DNA from 3 places in the Streptomyces dangxiongensis genome. Region 2 is predicted to be linked to each of the others. Evidence: riboswitches for the same ligand, from Rfam matches in the RefSeq annotation. Region 2 holds a riboswitch; each other region holds the start of a gene.
The links. A riboswitch is a leader RNA that binds a small molecule or an ion and turns the genes downstream of it on or off. The one in region 2 is predicted to bind cobalamin.
Positions count from the first base shown of each region.

Region 1: another riboswitch for cobalamin. It lies ahead of D9753_RS27540 (cobalamin biosynthesis protein); the one in region 2 lies ahead of D9753_RS08345 (CbtB domain-containing protein).
Region 3: another riboswitch for cobalamin. It lies ahead of D9753_RS17160 (Nickel transporter NicT); the one in region 2 lies ahead of D9753_RS08345 (CbtB domain-containing protein).

Region 1 covers NZ_CP033073.1:6,103,207-6,109,220, forward strand. The annotation lists gene cobN (cobaltochelatase subunit CobN) at 1-217, opposite strand, end outside; gene D9753_RS27535 (cobyric acid synthase) at 214-1,722, opposite strand; gene D9753_RS27540 (cobalamin biosynthesis protein) at 1,719-2,663, opposite strand; cobalamin riboswitch at 2,779-2,919, opposite strand; gene D9753_RS27545 (hypothetical protein) at 3,050-3,277, opposite strand; gene D9753_RS27550 (inorganic phosphate transporter) at 3,313-4,569, opposite strand; gene D9753_RS27555 (GH25 family lysozyme) at 4,551-5,174, opposite strand; gene D9753_RS27560 (class II aldolase/adducin family protein) at 5,638-6,014, shown strand, end outside.
Region 2 covers NZ_CP033073.1:1,888,276-1,894,289, forward strand. The annotation lists gene scpA (methylmalonyl-CoA mutase) at 1-523, shown strand, start outside; gene meaB (methylmalonyl Co-A mutase-associated GTPase MeaB) at 529-1,533, shown strand; gene kdpF (K(+)-transporting ATPase subunit F) at 1,830-1,934, shown strand; partial or broken gene D9753_RS39310 (potassium-transporting ATPase subunit KdpA) at 1,985-2,131, shown strand; gene D9753_RS08335 (histidine phosphatase family protein) at 2,237-2,818, shown strand; gene D9753_RS08340 (CbtA family protein) at 2,924-3,676, opposite strand; gene D9753_RS08345 (CbtB domain-containing protein) at 3,698-3,919, opposite strand; cobalamin riboswitch at 3,956-4,075, opposite strand; gene D9753_RS08350 (hypothetical protein) at 4,147-5,742, opposite strand.
Region 3 covers NZ_CP033073.1:3,841,152-3,847,165, reverse strand. The annotation lists gene D9753_RS17165 (nucleoside hydrolase) at 1-943, shown strand, start outside; gene D9753_RS17160 (Nickel transporter NicT) at 996-2,081, opposite strand; cobalamin riboswitch at 2,111-2,295, opposite strand; gene D9753_RS17155 (ArsR/SmtB family transcription factor) at 2,374-2,724, shown strand; gene D9753_RS17150 (glycoside hydrolase family 13 protein) at 2,806-4,452, shown strand; gene D9753_RS17145 (DUF4142 domain-containing protein) at 4,449-5,198, opposite strand; partial or broken gene D9753_RS38000 (DUF6445 family protein) at 5,462-6,014, shown strand, end outside.

The DNA.
Region 1 (6,014 bases), 4.2 Mb from region 2:
TCGGGATCCCGGACGCCCCCAGCACCGCCAGCCCGTCCTCCCAGGCGCGCTTGCCGCCCAGCAGCCGTACGACGGCGATGTCCGCGCCCTCGACCAGGGCCGGCAGCTCCGCGGCGACGTCGACACGGGTGGGGTTGCCGATGCGGTAGCCGGCGCCACAGGCCCGGGCCGCCAGCAGATCCGTGTCGGCGGTCGACAACAACAACACTGTGCTCATGCGGGCGCTCCCGGTGGAATGAAAGGCAGTCCTTGCGGCGCGCCCGACTCGATGAGCCGCCAGAGCGCGTCGGTGTCCGCGTGCTGTTCGATCAGGTCGCCGAGCCGGTCGAGCTGCTCCTCGCGCAGCGCGGCGAAGGAGGTGTCCGGCGCGGGCACGAAGCGGCGGCCCGCGGCGGCGGCCACCTCGCGCAGGAAGGCCCGCCGGAAGCCGTCCGACTCCAGCGAGCCGTGCCAGTGGGTGCCCCAGGTCCGGCCGGCACGGCAGCCGTCCAGGAAGGCCTCCCCGCCGGTGACGTCGGCGACCCCGTGATGGATCTCGTACCCCTCCACCCGCTCGCCGAGGGCCTGGCCGACGGGCCGCGTGAGGGTCTTCTCGCGGGCGAAGCGGACCCGGACGGGGAGCAGGCCGAGCCCGGGGACGTGTCCGGCGCGGGACTCGACCTCGTCCTCGATGTGCTCGCCGAGGAGCTGGAAACCGCCGCAGATGCCGAGCACGGGGCGCCCCTCGGCGGCCCGCCGTACGAGGGCGTCGGCCAGCCCGCGTTCCCGCAGCCACTGCAGCGCCCGCACGGTGGCGCGCGTGCCCGGGACCACCACGAGGTCGGCGTCGGCCAGCTCCTCCGGGCGGTCCACGAAGCGCACGACGACGCCCGGTTCGGCGGCGAGGGCGTCCACGTCGGTGAAGTTGGACATCAGCGGGACCGCGCAGACGGCGACCCGCAGCACGTCCGCGCCGACCGGGGGCGTCACGGAGGACTCGCGGACGGTGCCCCGCAGGGACACTCTCAGGCCGTCCTCCTCGTCGATGCCGAGGCCGTGCCGGAAGGGCAGGACGCCGTACGTCCGCCGTCCGGTGAGCCCGTACAGCATGTCCAGGCCCGGCTCCAGCAGCGACACGTCGCCGCGGAACTTGTTCACGAGGAACCCGGCGACCAGTTCCTGGTCCTCGGGGGAGAGCAGGGCGACGGTGCCGAAGAAGGACGCGAAGACGCCCCCGCGGTCGATGTCCCCCACCACCAGCACGGGCAGCCGCGCGTTGCGGGCGATGCCCATGTTGACGATGTCCGTCCGCCGCAGGTTGATCTCGGCCGGACTGCCCGCCCCCTCACAGATCACCGCGTCATACGTGCCCCGCAACTCGGCCAGGCAGTCCAGCACCGTGCCGAGCAGCCGCTGCTGGCGCCCCCCGTGGTAGCCGCGCGCGCTCAGCTCCCCGACGGGCTTGCCGAGCAGCACCACCTGGCTGCTCTGTTCGCCGCCCGGCTTGAGCAGCACGGGGTTCATGAGCGCGGTGGGCTCGACGCGGCAGGCCTGCGCCTGCATGGCCTGCGCCCGCCCGATCTCCGCGCCTTCCAGGGTGACGAACGAGTTCAGGGACATGTTCTGCGCCTTGAACGGCGCCACCTTCACGCCCTGGCGGACCAGCCAGCGGCAGATCCCGGCCGTCACGACGCTCTTGCCGGCGTCGGAGGTGGTGCCGGCGACGAGGAGACCCCCGTTCACTTCCCACGTCCCTTCATCAGGCCGCGCGCGGCGAGCGTGGTGCCGAGCGCGAGGAGGCCGACGCGACGGGAGAGCCGTACGGCCCGGTCGATGTCGATGACCCGGACCGGCCGTCCGGTGCCGCCGTTGAGCACGGGCCGGTGTTCGACCCGGCCGCCGTAGGAGAGCGTGCCGCCCAGCCGCACGCCGAGGGCGCCCGCGAACGCGGCCTCCACGGGACCGGCGTTGGGGCTCGGGTGCCGGGAGGCATCGGCCCGCCAGGCCCGCGCGGCACCGCGCGGATCGGGTCCGGCGAGGGTGGCGAGTACGGCGGTGAGCCGGGCCCCGGGCCAGCCGGCGACGTCGTCGAGGCGGGCGGAGGCCCAGCCGTAGCGCCGGTGGCGGGGTGATCTGTGGCCCACCATCGCGTCCAGGGTGTTGACCGCCCGGAACCCGAGCAGCCCGGGGACGCCGGCCACGGCGCCCCAGACGAGGGCGCCGACCACGGCGTCGGAGGTGTTCTCGGCGACCGACTCGACCACGGCGCGGGCGATGCCGTCGGCGTCCAGCGCCTGCGGGTCCCGGCCGCACAGGTGGGGCAGCCGGGCCCGGGCGGCCTCGACGTCCCCGGCCTCCAGGGCGCGCCCGACGGCGCGGGCCTCGCGGGCGAGCGAGGTGCCGCCGACGACCGCCCAGGCGGCGACGGCGGTCAGCGCGGTGGAGACGGCGGGGCGGGGGCGCGTGGCGCGTGCGGCCAGCGCGCCCAGCGCGACGGCGCCGCCGGCGCACACGGCGGTGTGCACGGCACCCCAGCCGCGATGGTCGTGCCACAGGACGCGTTCCACGGCTCCGGCCGCCCGGCCGAACGCGGCGACCGGATGCCCGCGGCGCGGATCGCCGAGGAGCAGGTCACCGAGGAGGCCGGCGGCGGCGCCGTACGCGTATGTGCGATCGGCACCCATCGGCTCAGCCGGCCGTGGGGGCGGGAGCGGTCCGGGTGCGGGTCCTCGAACGGGTCCTCGATGGGCAGCCGAGCATGTCGCTGTAGGTCCTCACTCAGGGTGTCCGCGCCCTGGTTCGACGTGAATCGGCGGTGAGAGTTCCTGGCTCCCGGGGATTCCTCCCCGGTGACAGTGGCGGGACCGCGCCGGATTCGCACCGGCTTCCTCTTCTGCCGCCGTAGATGGCCTGGGCAGTCCACCACGCGCCCGGAAGGGCCGTCAACTTGCCGTTGACCTGCGTGGGGAGAGTGTGCCGATCACCACACCGAGGGACGTGCGGGCCGGGTGGGACATGACGGAGGCTCCCCTCCACGGCCGGTGCGGGGGAGCCTCCGAGGGGGCGCGGGTCAGGCTTTGGCCACGACCAGGTGGATGCCGTACGCCACCGCCGCCGCGCAGGCCGCGAAGCAGAGGTAGGCGCCGGTGACGGCGAGTCCCGCGGTGCCGCCCTGCGCCGTGGCCTTCTCGCGCCGGTTCAGGCCCGCGATGCCGAGGGTGAACAGGGACACGAGGCCCACGGTGGCCACGAGGCTCACTCCGAAGACGGAGCCGAGGGCCGCCCAGTCGATCTTCATGGGGATGCTTCCTTCGGTAACCGGGGTGACCGGGCTCAGACGGTGGCGGCCGGGGCCGCCGGGGGAGCGGGCTCGACGGCCGGGGCCGTGGCCTGCTGCGGGAAGGCGATGTCCAGGTCGACGACGACCTGGCCGGCCGGGGGCGGGATCACGGCGGCGATGGCGGTGGTGACCACACCGGCCGGCTCGCCGCTCTCCTGGACCACGTGGGTGTGGTCCACGACCTCGCGGCGGGAGAACTTGTAGATCGCGGCGCTGGAGGCGACGAGGAAGACGGCGACGACTGCGGTACCCCAGTCACCCAGGCCGGTGACGGACTCGGCGCCCGCGCCGACCAGCGCGGCGGCCGGGAGGGTGAGCGCCCAGGCGACGAACATGCGGGTCGCGGTGGACCAGCGGACCACACCGCCCTTGCGGCCGAGGCCCGCGCCCATCACCGAACCGGAGACGACGTGGGTGGTGGAGAGGGAGAAACCGAGGTGGGCGGAGGCCAGGATGGCGGTCGCGGCGCTGGTCTGGGCGGCGAAGCCCTGGCGCGGCTCCAGGTCGGTCAGGCCCTTGCCCATGGTGCGGATGATGCGCCACCCGCCGATGTAGGTGCCGAGCGCGATGGCCAGGCCGGCGGAGAGGATCACCCAGGTGGGAGGGTTGGAGCCGGGGGCGATGGAGCCGCCCGCGATGAGGGCGAGGGTGATGATGCCCATCGTCTTCTGGGCGTCGTTGGTGCCGTGGGCCAGGGAGACCAGGCCGGCGGAGGCGATCTGGCCGGCGCGGTAGCCCTTGCGGGTGGCCTCGCCGTCGGCGGTGCCGCCGATGCCGTAGGAGAACCGGGTGGCCAGCAGCGAGGCGAGACCGGCCACGAGCGGCGCGGCGACCGCCGGGAGCAGCACCTTGGTGACCAGAACGTCACCGTGGACGGCGCCGAAACCGGCGGAGGCGACGGTGGCGCCGACCAGGCCGCCCATCAGGGCGTGCGAGGAGCTGGAGGGCAGGCCCACCAGCCAGGTCAGCAGGTTCCAGAGGATCGCGCCGACCAGCGCGGCGAAGATGACCTCGGGACGGATGCCGCTCTCGTCGACGAGACCCTTGGAGATCGTGTTCGCGACCTCCACGGAGAGGAAGGCGCCCACAAGATTGAGGGCGGCGGACATGGCCACCGCGATCTTGGGCTTCAGGGCGCCTGTGGAGATGGTGGTGGCCATCGCGTTCGCGGTGTCGTGGAAACCGTTCGTGAAATCGAACGCGAGAGCGGTTACCACCACAATCGCGAGGATCAGCGAGAAGCTTTCCATTTACCCAGGCAATCGTTCGACGTCATTGGCGAGTCGAACGTAAGCAACCTGGGTGAACGGAAGATGAACTGGGACCGGCATGGTGGTGACCGTCGTACGGGTCCCGAGTGCCGCTCGGCCCGGCCGCCCCAGACGCCCCTTGGCCGCCGGCCCCGCGCGAACGTCCGCGGCCGGCCTGCGGAGCCGTCGAAGAGATCCTGGTCACCCGGCAGCGCGCCCGGCCGTGCGGTGCCGTGCCGGGCGATCCGCAGCGGGTTCGAGGAGGCGAAGGCGCGGCTGTCGCCGGTGCACCGCCTCCACCGCCGGGTCGTCGTACGGACCACCGGGCGGCGGCCCGTCCGCCGCGCCTTGCCCGGGCCGTAGCACTTGTGCCGGGTGCTGTACGGGTTGTACTCCACGTCCGGCGCCGGCGGCGGCGTCCGGCCGTCCGCCCGCCGGTCGCCGCCGTGGCGCACGAAGTACGCGGCCTGCCGGGCGCCGTAGGAACGATTCGGCAGGGCGAAGTGGTACGCGCCCCGGATCAGGCCGGCCGTGCGCGCGCCGGCGTCCTGCCCGGAGAAGTGGGGATTGCGGTGCGTCGTGGACTCGGTCGCCTTGACGTACACGAACCGCGCGGCCCCTCGCCCGGGCGGCCGGCCGGGCGGCCCGCCACTGGTGGAACGGCACGTCGTGCCCCCGGGGGAGCGCCGTGGTGGACTCCACCGGCCCGGCCTGCGCGGCCACGGCGGTCCCCGTCAGGGCGGGGGCCGCCGCGACCGCCGCCACGAAGCCGGCGTGGTGGCGGTCAAGGGTGCCGTGTACGGGCCGTGCGTCTCTGCGGTGTGACGGACGGCCGGGGCTCCGCGGGCGGCGGCGACCGTCCGGATCGTCCGGTGAGCAGAAGTGGGCGGAAATGGGCAAGAGGGACCATTGCAGGGCCGGTGATCGTCGAAGCTGTGTCTGTTTCGAGCGTTTCGCGATCGTTTCCCCCGTTCGGTGGAACGCCTTCCGGCAGGCCTCTGGCACGGCTTCCGAAGGGAAGTGACCGGCCCGCCCACGCGGCACCGGGCCGACTGGCAGGATCACCGCATGGCTGAACTGCGGCGGAACCCGGCAGACGCGGAAGAGACCGGGCAGGAAGAGACGCGACTCTGGGCGGAACTGGTCGCGACGGCACGCCGGACCGTCACCGACGGACTCGTGGTCGGCACCTCCGGCAACGTCTCCGCGCGCCTCGGGGACCTGGTGCTGATCACCCCGACGGGCGTCCCCTACGACCGGCTCACCCCCGGCGACCTCACCGCCGTCGACCTCACCGGCCGCCAGACGCGGGGCACCCTGGCGCCGACCAGCGAACTGCCCATGCACCTCGCCGTCTACCGCACCACCGACGCCCGCGCCGTCGTCCACACCCACGCCGTGCACGCCACCGCCGTCTCCACGCTCGTGCCCGCGCTCCCGCCGAT
Region 2 (6,014 bases):
GCGGCACGCGGGGCAGATCCGTACGATCTCCGGCGTGTACCGCAACGAAGCAGGCCAGTCCCCGTCCGTGGACCGCACCCGTGCCCTGGTGGAGGCCTTCGAGGAGGCCGAGGGGCGCCGGCCGCGCATCCTGGTCGCCAAGATGGGCCAGGACGGTCACGACCGCGGCCAGAAGGTGATCGCGACCGCCTTCGCCGACCTCGGCTTCGACGTCGACGTCGGCCCGCTGTTCCAGACGCCGGAGGAGGTCGCCCGGCAGGCGGTGGAGGCGGACGTGCACGTGGTCGGCGTGTCCTCGCTGGCCGCCGGTCACCTCACCCTCGTACCGGCGCTGCGCGAGAAGCTCGCCGAGGAGGGCCGCGAAGACATCATGATCGTGGTCGGCGGGGTGATCCCGCCGCAGGACGTGCCGACCCTGCTCGAGATGGGCGCCACGGCCGTGTTCCCGCCCGGGACGGTGATCCCGGACGCGGCCCACGACCTGGTCCAGCAGTTGTCGGCCGGCCTCGGCCACACCCTGTAGCGCCGATGGCAGCGATCGGCCTCGACACGTATGTGAAGGGTGTCCTCGACGGGAAACGGGCTGTGGTGGCCCGTGCCATCACGCTCGTCGAGTCCACCCGCCCGCAGCACCGGACGCTGGCGCAGCAGCTCCTCACCGAGCTGCTGCCGCACAGCGGCCGGGCCCGGCGGATCGGGGTGAGCGGGGTGCCGGGGGTGGGCAAGTCGACGTTCATCGACGCGTTCGGCACACTGCTGACCTCGCTGGGGCACCGGGTCGCCGTCCTCGCCGTCGACCCGTCCTCCACCCGCACCGGCGGCTCCATCCTCGGCGACAAGACCCGGATGGAGCGGCTCGCGGTGGACCCGGACGCCTTCGTCCGGCCCTCCCCCAGCGCGGGCACGCTCGGCGGCGTCGCCAAGGCCACCCGGGAGTCGATGGTGGTCATGGAGGCGGCCGGCTACGACGTGATCCTCGTGGAGACCGTCGGCGTGGGCCAGTCCGAGACGGCGGTCGCGGGCATGGTCGACTCCTTCCTGCTGCTGACGCTGGCCCGCACCGGCGACCAGTTGCAGGGCATCAAGAAGGGCGTCCTGGAGCTGGCCGACGTCATCGCCGTCAACAAGGCGGACGGCCCGCACGAGCGCGACGCGCGGGCCGCGGCCCGGGAGCTGGCGGGCGCGCTGCGGCTGATGCACGGCAAGGACGCGTTCTGGACGCCGCCGGTGCTGCACTGCAGCGCCCGGGACGCCACCGGTCTGGACACGGTGTGGGAGCGGCTGGAGCAGCACCGTACGCTGCTGGACTCCACCGGGCGGCTGGCCGCGAAACGACGGGACCAGCAGGTCGAGTGGACGTGGGCGATGGTCCGCGACGAACTGCTCGGCCGGCTGCACGCCGACCCGGCGGTGCGCGCGACCGCCCCCGGCCTCGAACGGCAGGTGCGGGAGGGCCGGTTGACGGCGACCCTGGCCGCGGAACGCATCCTCGCGACCTTCGAGGACCGCGCCGCTCCGCCCGCGGACGTCTGACCCGGCAGGCGAGGCCCACAGCCGGCCGGGGTCCCGGTCGGGCGGACTCCGGCCCGCGCCGGCAGGCCGGGCGGTCCGGCGGTCGGTCGGCGTATGGGTTCCGTCAAGGGCGGGCGGACCGTCGTATGGAGGCCGTCAAGGGGCGGTCGTATCCGGCCACGGGAGTGGTGTGCTGTCACCGTTCCCCTTCCGCCCCTTCACCTTTCAGGAGTCCGCGATGGCCGATGCGGCCTTCGTCGTCACCGTGCTCGCGGCCTTCGCGCTGGTGGCACTCGTCGCCCGGGGGTGACGAGACTGTGACCGTCGACGCGTCCCACGTCGAGACGGGAGTCGGCCTGATCGTTGCCGTCGCCCTGCTGGGCCACCTCGTCCTCGCCCTGCTCTTCCCGGAGAGGTTCTGAGCGCGGACATGGGCCCCGTAACGGCAGGCGTGCTCCAACTGCTCGCCCTCATGGGCGCGTTGGCGCTCATCCACATCCCCCTCGGCACCGGTATGGCCCGGGTCTGCTCCTCGCGGCGGCATCTGCGGGTGGAGACGTGGATCTACCGGGGCATCGGTGCCGACCCCGACGCCGAGATGACCTGGCCCGCGTATCTGCGCGCGGTGACGACGGCCCCCGGCGGCCCGCACGCGGACGGGCCGCCGGGGCCGCTCGGACGACGGTCAGGCAAGGCGTACGTGAACGACAGGAGGACCGACCCCGTGACCACCCGTGTCACCCTGATCGCACCCGCGACGACCCCCTCCCTGCGGCGGGCCCGTTTCGACGACGGTGACTCGCTCGACGACGCGGGCGTGGCGCGGGCCATGGCGGCGGCGGGTCACGTGCCCGCCGCCGGGCAGGTCCTCGCCTCCCCCAGCACGCGCTGCCGGGAGACGGCCTCGGCGCTCGGTCTCGACGCCACCGGGACGGCGGAACTCGCCGGACTGGACGTGGGCCGGTGGCGGGGCCGGGCGCTGGCGGACGTCGGCGGCGCCGAACCGGCGGCGCTGGCCCGCTGGCTGGCCGATCCGGACGCGGCACCGCACGGCGGCACCTCGGTACGGGACCTGTGCGAGCGCGTCGCACGGTGGCTGGAGCGGTGCGGCCACGCCGGGGGCCGGACGGTGGCCGTGGTGGAGCCGGAGGTCGTCCGCGCGGTGGTGGTGCACGTCCTGCACGTGCCCGCCGCCGCGTTCTGGCGCCTCGACGTGCCGCCGCTCACGGCGACGGAGGTCACCGGCCGGTCCGGACGCTGGAACCTGCGGCTCGGCCACCCGCTGGGGAGCACGTCCGCCCACTGACACCGGCCGCTGTCCCGGGAACGCCGAGAGGGCACCGGACGGTCACGCGAACGCCGAGAGGGCCCCTCGGACGGATCCGAAAGGCCCCCTCGCGTCCCTGGTGGTTCAGTGCGGCGCGGGAACCGGTCGCCCGGCGCCGGACCGTACGCGCCTCGGGTGCAGCAGCCGTTCGGCGAACTCGCCGAAGAGCAGGCCGAATCCGGCCCACAGGACGGCCTGGACGGCCAGCGCGGAGAGACGGAACCGCCACAGCAGGGCGGCCGGGAAGTCCTTCGGCACCTCGTCGACGACCGGCAGGAAGGCATAGGCCACTGCCGTCACGAGGGCGAAGGCGGCCACCGCGGCGACGGTGGCGTACCAGGTGCCCAGCCGGGGTGCGAGCCGCTTGCCCACAAGGGTGGCGGCGACCGCGAGGAGCACGCTGAGCAGCATCATCAGGAAGTACAGGCCGGTCCGTTCGCCGATGGTGCCGGGGTCGCCGACCGAGGGCGGGCTGGCCGGGTACTTCAGGAACGGGACGACGTACACGACGAGCAGCGCGGAGCCCGACAGCAGCAGCGCGGTCGCCCGCGGGGAGAAGCGGCCGACGCGGCCGAGCGCGAAGCAGAAGGCGAGTGCGGCGATGCCGCCGAACGCGACCCCGTAGACGAGGACACCGGTGGCGAGGCCGGCGGTGGACTGCACGGAGCGCGAGACGACCTCCGTCTCGTGCGCGTGGGAGTGGGCGTCCTCGAAGCCGATCGCCCTGTCGACGCTCGGCTCACCGAGGAAGTAGGCGACGACCAGGGCGAGCACGCCGGCGGCCAGACCGGCGAGCATGCCCCGCACGAGGAGGTTCCTCACTGTTGCGGAGTTCATGGGTGTGGGGCGTCCCTCGCGTCAGTGGCAGGGGAAGCCGAGCAGGTGGCGGGCGTCGTGCACCCACTCGTGGACGTCCGTGCCGTTGAGCACGGAGGTGGCGCCCTGTTCGGCGCCGACGAAGTACAGCAGGACGAGCATGAGGATGCCGAAGAAGACCGCCCACGGAGCGATGGCCTTCAGTGGCAGCTTGGCCGGTACGGCGGGGGTGGTGGCTGTCGGCGGAGCGACGGTCTGCGCCATGGCAGGACCTCCTCTGGGAGTTCGCGTCCCATCTCGGTGGTGCACAGGACGACGGCCACGGGTCTGACTCACGAACACCCGGAGGCTCTCGCATACAGTGGCGCGACCGTGCCGGACTTGCACCGGCTTCCGTCGACCGTCGTCGATATCGGACAGACCGTACCGCGCGGCGCCTGCCCGGCCAAGGGCGCACGCCCGTCGGGCGTACGGCCGGGCGGCGCGGCCGGTCACAGGTGCAGCCCCACATGGTTGACGATCAGCCGCTTGCCCTCGGGGTCCAGCGCGAAGTAGATCCGCCCGGCCTCGCTCGGCGACACGGCGTCCCGGACCTTGATGTGCGGCAGCCCGTCCCGGCGCTTGTGCTCGAACGTGAAGTAGCGCTTGTCCTTGTTCTTGCTGAGCTTCTCGTCGCTGTTCGCGAACCTCAGCCCGTGGTGGTCGTAGAACCACTGGTCGAGCCTGGGCCGCTTGCCGGGCTTGGTGTACAGGTCCATCGCGGCCTGGGCGAGGGCGATGAGCTGGTCGGTCATCTCCTCGGGATACGGGTACTGGGAGGCCTTCCACGCCCGCGCCGCCCGCACCGTGAACACGAGGCGTTCCTCCGACGTCCTGGCGAGAGCCTCGAAGGTGGGTACGGCGTCCGTGCCCAGGACCGGGATCCGGTGCCAGACGTCCGGCTCGGCCGCCTGCCCGGTCCCGCCCCTGGACTGTTCCAGGTACAGCTTCTTCCAGTAGTCCCGGTCCTGGCGCAGCGCCTCGGCCGCGGCGGCCTCGGACTGCGCCTTGTCGCGTTCCTCCATACAGCTCTGGGCCATGTCCTCCCACGACCTGGTGTCCTCCTCGAGCTGCCGCGCGCGTTCCTTCAGCGCCTGGAGTTCGGCGGTCGTGTCGCCGGCGGCCTGGGCGCGCGACAGCCGTTCCGCCGCTCTGCGCGCCCCGGCCCGGTAGGAGGCCTGCCGCGCCCGCTCCCACGCCGTGTCGCTGCCCCGGGCGATGACGGAGAGGTGGGCGAGCGAGGGCATCAGCCGTCTGCTCACGAAGGACGGCTGGGACACCTGCTCGCGGGAGTAGGCGGGATGCTCCAGGCCGAGGTTGGGCCAGACCAGCCGTGCCCCGCCGCTCGGCACGGCCACCTGTTCGTGGACCCGGCGGACGGCCTGCGCGGTGACGTAGTTCAGCGTCACGACCTGGGCCAGTCCGGCGAGTTGCCCCGAGGCGTCGGCCGCCGTCGTCCACGCCGCCTGGTCCCGGGGGTGCATGAGAAGGATGGGCAGGCGCGTGCTCAGCGCGAGCGACTCCAGCAGGACCGCCGCGTGCCCGTGCTCCCGGATCCGCTCGTACCGCCCGGTGGCGCGCTGGCCGAGCACCCGCACATCGAGTTCGCCGTCCGCGAGCACCGCACGCAGCAGATGGGGACGCCTGAGCCGCGGGTTCTGCACCGGCGCGATCCAGCCGTCGGGGATCTCCCTGCCCATGACGACCCGGAGTCCCCCGGCGCCGTCCTCCGTCCCGGAGACCGTGACGCGGGTGACGAACTGTGCCGGGCCGTCCGACAGCGGCTGGTGAATGGCCATCCGCAGGGCGCGGGCACGCTCGTCGCCCGCCACGGACCAGCTCACCCGCCGTTCGCCCTGCCCGGGAATCCTGCCGGTGATCACCGCCCGCCCGGCGCGGTCGAGATCCGCGGGGTACGGCGCCGGTAACCGGCCGCGGTCACCGAGCCATGCGGCGAGATGGTCACGGAGACGCTCGTACACGTGTCCGGGCCGCCGGGCGCACCGGGCGTCCTGGACATCGAACGCGACGGCATACAGCACCTGCACGGTGGCTCCCCTCGGCCCCGGACGCCCCCGGCGAGCGGACCGCTTCCCCCTCGGACACGGTCGGGGCGTCACTTGAGGGGTCACCGTAGTACCGCCGCACCCGACCGGCCATGACTTCGCAGCGCGCATCGTTCCTCACGATCGGTGTCCGGCTTCCGCCGATCGGCGCGTGTCCGGCCGAAAACAGTCGTCACGGGCTGTTCGGTGGGGGTACGCGGCCACCGATCACGCAACCCTCTGCGACGCCGCGGTGTTTTAGTCCGTACCAAGTC
Region 3 (6,014 bases), 2.0 Mb from region 2:
GATCATCGACTGCGACACCGGCGTCGACGACGCCCTGGCCCTGCTGTTCGCCGTCCGGCACCCGGGTCTCGACCTGCGGGCGGTGACCTGCGTGGCCGGGAACACCGACGTCGACGGGGTGGTCCGCAACACGCTGACCGTGCTGGAGCGGGCGGGCGCGCCCGACATCCCGGTGGCGCGGGGCGCCGCACGCCCGCTGATCGAGCCGGCCCGCTCGGCCCGGCACGTGCACGGCACGGACGGCATGGGTGACCTGGGCCTGCCCGCGCCCACCCGGGCCCCGGCGGCCGTCGACGCCGTCACCCTGCTGCACCGGGAGATCCTCGCCTCCCCGCGCCCGGTGACCCTGGTCCCGACCGCCCCGCTGACGAACATCGCGCTGTTGCTGCGCACCCATCCGGAGGTGACGTCGAACATCGGGCGGATCGTGTTCATGGGCGGGGCCGTGGCTGTCGGCAACGCCACCCCGGTCGCGGAGTTCAACGTCTGGCACGACCCGGAGGCGGCGGCGATCCTGCTGACGGCCGGGGTGCCGATCACGATGTACGGCCTGGACGTCTTCCAGCAGGTCGTCGTGGACGGCCCGGAGGTGCACCGGCTGCGCGCCAGCGACGAGCCCGGCACCCGCCTGGCCGGCGACCTCCTCGCCCACCGGCCGACCTCGCCGGGCGGGCCGGCCGAGGCGGAGGAGGCGGGCGGCCTCGGCGACGCGGGCGCGGTGTGCGCGGTCGCCGACCCGCGGGGCATCACCACCCGGCTGCTGCCGGTGGAGGTCACCCTGGCCCCCGGCCCGTCCCGCGGCCAGACGGTCGTGGACCGCCGGCCCCGTCCCGGCGAGTCGGAGATCCACGAGGGCCGCCGCGAACACGCCCTGGTGGACGTGGCCCTGGAGGTGGACGCGGACCGGTACGTGAGGCTGTACCTGGAGACCGTCGGCCGCTAGGCCGTGCCGTCGAACCCCCGCCCGCCCCACGGCGGGAGTTCGACGCCACGCCCTAGTCGGCGGTGGCCGGTACCCGTTCCGACCAGCGTTCCTCCACCCTGGCGAACCGCCAGTACGCCAGTGCCGCCGCCCACACGACGACGAACAGGCCGACGATGAGGTAGCCGACGTTGTCCAGGTCGAGGCCGGCGACCCAGCCGGTGACGTCGTCGTGCAGGTCGAACTTCTCGTGCAGGACGCCGACCAGCTCGATCGTGCCGATGAAGAAGGCGACGGCGACGGACAGGCCGGTGATGGCGAGGTTGTAGAACACCTTGCGGACGGGGTTGGAGAACGCCCACTGGTAGGCGAAGTTCATGAACGTGCCGTCGAGGGTGTCGAACAGGCTCATGCCGGCGGCGAAGAGCAGCGGCAGGCAGAGGATCGCGTACCAGGGCAGGCCGGCCGCCGCACCCGAGCCGGCCATCACCATCAGCGTGACCTCGGTGGCCGTGTCGAAGCCGAGGCCGAAGAGGAAGCCGAGCGGGTACATCTGGCCCGGCCGGGACACGGACCTGGTGAGCCGGCCGAGGAGCCGGTTCATGAAGCCGCGCGAGGCCAGGTGCTGTTCCAGCTCCTTCTCGTCGTACGCTCCGGCGCGCATGGCGCGGAACACCCGCAGGATGCCCACCAGTGCGACCAGGTTCAGGGCCGCGATGAGGTAGAGGAACGTGCCGGAGACCGTGGTCCCGAGGACGCCGAGCACCTGGTGGGTGCTGGACCCCTCGTTCATGACCTTCCCGGCGAGGGAGGTGCCGCCCGCGATCAGCAGCGCCAGCAGGACGACGACGCTGGAGTGGCCGAGCGCGAACCAGAAGCCCACCGACACGGGCCGCTTGCCGTCGGCCATCAGCTTGCGGGTGGTGTTGTCGATGGCGGCGATGTGGTCGGCGTCGAAGGCGTGCCGCATGCCGAGGGTGTAGGCGGTGACGCCGAGTCCGACGCCGAAGACGTCGGTGCCCACCCGGTAGTGCTCGGGGGCGACGAGGAGGAAGAGGATCCCGAAGGCGACGACGTGCAGGGCGACTATCACCGCCATCAGCCCCGCCGTCTTGACGGTGTCCTCGCGTCGCCAGCGGAAAGACGCGGCATCGGCCATCAGGTTCACGCTCCAGCACCTCGTGGATCACTTCGTGAGTCGCCGTGGCCGGTCTCCTGGCTTACAGGTCCGCGTCCGCCGTCCCTGCCTTCCCGGTCGCGTACGACCAGTGGCCCGGCTGCTGCCGGACGGAACGGGAACTCCCTGATCACAGTGGCGAGGGCCGCGTCGACCTTGCATCGACTTCCCGAGCACCACGGCCCGCCCACCGTAGAGGGGCGGCAGGTTCCCTGCATAGCTGCGCACCTGCGCAGGTATTCAAGATCACATCGGTGCCTGCGAGGATGGCGTCATGCATCTCGTGCCTGCCGACCGAGCCGACCGTCGCACCATCGACGGTCACCGGGTGTGCGAGGCGATCGCCGCCATCGGCGACGCGGACCACCTGCGCACCTGGGCCGGCCGTTTCTCCCTCCTGGCCGACGCCAACCGGCTCGCGCTGCTGCTCGCCCTGCACCGCACCGGCCCGCTCGCCGTCTCCGACCTCGCGATCGCCACCGGCATGAACGATCCCGCCGTCTCCCAGGCGTTGCGGCTGCTGAGGGCGGCCGGGGTGGTCGCGGGGGAGAAGGAGGGGCGCGTGGTGCGCTACCGCGTGGTGGACGCGCGGGTGCGGGACCTGCTGGAGCACTGCACCCCCTGACCGGCCTCGAAAAAGGTTCCCTTTCCGGGCAATGTGGACAGATACCGAGTCCGTACCGTCGTCCGTCCTCTGGGAGCCCGCATGGCAGACCTCTCGTCCAGGAACCCCGACTGGTGGCGGCAGGCCGTCATCTACCAGGTCTACCCGCGCAGTTTCGCCGACGCCGACGGCGACGGCCTGGGCGACCTCAGGGGCATCACCCAGCGCCTGAACCACCTGGCCACGCTCGGCGTGGACGCCCTGTGGCTGAGCCCCTTCTACCCCTCCGAACTCGCCGACGGCGGCTACGACGTCGCCGACCACCGGGACGTCGACCCGCGCCTGGGCACCCTGGACGACTTCGACGCCCTGGTCACCGAGGCGCACCGGCTCGGCCTGAAGGTCGTCGTCGACGTCGTCCCCAACCACACCTCCGACCGGCACCCCTGGTTCCAGGAGGCGCTGCGCGCCGCCCCAGGCTCCGCCGCCCGCGACCGCTACGTCTTCCGCGAGGGCCGCGGCGCGCACGGCGAACTGCCGCCCACCGACTGGCAGTCGCTGTTCGGCGGCAGCGCCTGGCGGCGGGTGCCCGACGGCGAGTGGTACCTGCACCTCTTCGCCCCCGAACAGCCCGACCTCAACTGGGACGACGAGGAGGTCCGCGCGGACTTCCGCACCACCCTGCGCTTCTGGTCCGACCGGGGGGTCGACGGGTTCCGGGTCGACGTCGCGCACGGGCTGGCCAAGGACCTCACCGAGCCGCTGCGGGACGTCGGCGATGTCGGCGCGACCGGTGAGGAGGCCCTGCTGGCGGTCCCGCCCGGCAGCCACCCGTACTGGGACCGCGACGAGGTCCACGCGATCTACCGCGACTGGCGCACGGTCTTCGACGCCTACAGCCCGCCGCGCACCGCCGTCGCCGAGGCCTGGGTGCCGGGCACCCGGCGGGCCCTGTACGCCCGCCCCGACGAACTCGGCCAGGCGTTCAACTTCGAGTACCTGGGCGCCCCGTGGGACGCGGAGGAGCTGCGGGACGTCATCACCGCCTCGCTGGCCACCGCCCGTGCCGTCGGCGCCCCCGCCACCTGGGTGCTGTCCAACCACGACGTCGTCCGGCACGCCTCCCGCCTCGTGCTGCCGCCCGGCACCGACCCGGCGGCCTGGCTGCTGTCCGGCGGCACCGCGCCCGCGGTCGACGCGGCGGCGGGCCTGCGCCGGGCCCGGGCCGCGACCCTGCTGATGCTGGCGCTGCCCGGGTCGGCGTACCTCTACCAGGGCGAGGAACTCGGCCTGCCCGAGGTCGCCGACCTGCCCACCGAGGTGCTCCAGGACCCGATCTGGGAGCACACCGGCCACGTCCGCAAGGGCCGCGACGGCTGCCGCGTGCCCCTGCCGTGGACGACGACCGGGCCGTCGTACGGCTTCGGGTCCGGCGCCGCCTGGCTGCCGCAGCCGGAGTCCTTCGCGGCGTACGCCGTCGAGGCGCAGGCGGGCACCGAGGGCTCCACCCTGGAGCTGTACCGCACCGCGCTGCGGCTGCGCCGCAAGCTGCTGGAGGACGAGTCGCTGACCTGGACGCCCGAGGCGCCCGCCGGGGTGCTGGACCTCACCCGCGGCGAGGCCTGGCGGTGCGTCACGAACCTCGGCGCCGAGCCGGTACCGCTCCCGCCGGGCGAGGTCCTGCTGAGCAGCGTCCCGCTGCCGGGCGGCGGCACCCTGCCACCGGACACCACCGTGTGGCTGGCCTAACGCACCGTGGGCGCCGGACTCGCGCCGGGCGCCGGGACGTTGCCGCCGCCACCGGCGATGCCGTCGATGTCCACGGGGGTGGAGGTGGCGGTCGGCGGCGGGGTGAGGACCACCTCCGGCTGGCCCGCGGCCGGGGGCGGCGGGGTCAGGTCGGTGTCGGGGAGCTTCGGCGGGGTCGTCTGCTGGAACAGGGTCTGGTCGAAGTCGACCAGGCCCGTCTTCTCCATCACCGTCATGTGGTCGAGCACGGTGTCGTTGGCCTGGTCGGCCAGGGCCCGCACCAGCGAGTTCTTGGTCGTGGACCGGATCTTGGCGATCGTGTTGAAGATCGCGCCGTGGGTCATCCGCAGGATGTTGGCGAAGTCGGTGTCGAACTGCTTGCCGCTGTCCGACTTCAGCGTGCTGACGAAGCCCTCCTGCTGGGGGCTCGCGATGTTGGGCAGGGTGATGTTCAGCATGGGCGCGATCTTGCGGCAGGTGGTGTCCAGGGCCGAGTGCCCGTCGACCAGGTGCCGGCTGGCCGTGATCACCTCCTTGGAGCCGCCCTTCTGCAGCCCGATCTGCCCCACCGGGTACTCCCACAGCCCCGCCGCCCGCACCTTGACCACGAAGTCCCGGTCGGACTCGGTGAGCGGGCCCCACTGGGTGTTGGCGATGACCCGGGTGGGGGAGCTGGAGACGGTGCTGAGCCCGAGCATGCCCGGGTAGGCGAGTGCCGCGAGGGTCAGGGCCATCGCACCGCCCACGAAGAGAGTTCCCGTCGCGTTCCGCGAAAAGCGCACCGTGCCTCCTGTCCGGTCGTGGATCCGGCCCGCGGGAGAACGCGGGCGGGTGGGACGCACAGCAGTACGGACGGGAGAGCGATCCGTCTCTGCCTCCCGGGTAAAAATTCCGCATGGCCGTGTCGCCGTGCGGGGATTGCCAGGTGTTGGTGACCATGACGAACGGTTGCCGAAAGGTTGACCCTGCGCCGGGAGAAGTCCGGCGGACGCGGCCCTAGATTCGCCGCATGCCCCCGCAACCACCGCCCCGCCCCGCCGCCGCGCTGCCCGTCCTGCCCTACCGCCGGCCCACCCGGGGCCGCGACTACTGGGTGCTGGACGACGTCCTGCCCGGCATCGACGCCGTACGGGAACGGTGTCTGGCGAAGGACGACTGGACCGAGGGCTATCCGTACACCTCCGAGAGCTGGCCCGGACTGCGTGCCATGCCCGGCCTGGAACCGGGGGAACTGGCCCGCGTCGAACGGCTGGTGAAGAAGGCGACCGGCGCGAAGGACCTGTGGGTGCAACGGGCGCCCGGCGGCGGCACGCTCAACCACAACTGCGTCCAGGTGGTCGGCGAGGGCGAGGGCGAGCCCCGCCCGCACACCGACTCCCGCGCCCTGTGCCGGTACGCGGCCGTCCTCTACCTCAACCCCGGCGTGCCCAAGGAGTACGGCACCAGCTTCTACCGCCAGCACCTGTCCGGCGGCCGGCTCGGCGGGAACGTCGTCCAGGCCCCGCACACCGACCTCGTCGAGGCCCTCGGCACCCGGTTCGTCGCCCCGGACGCCTTCGAGG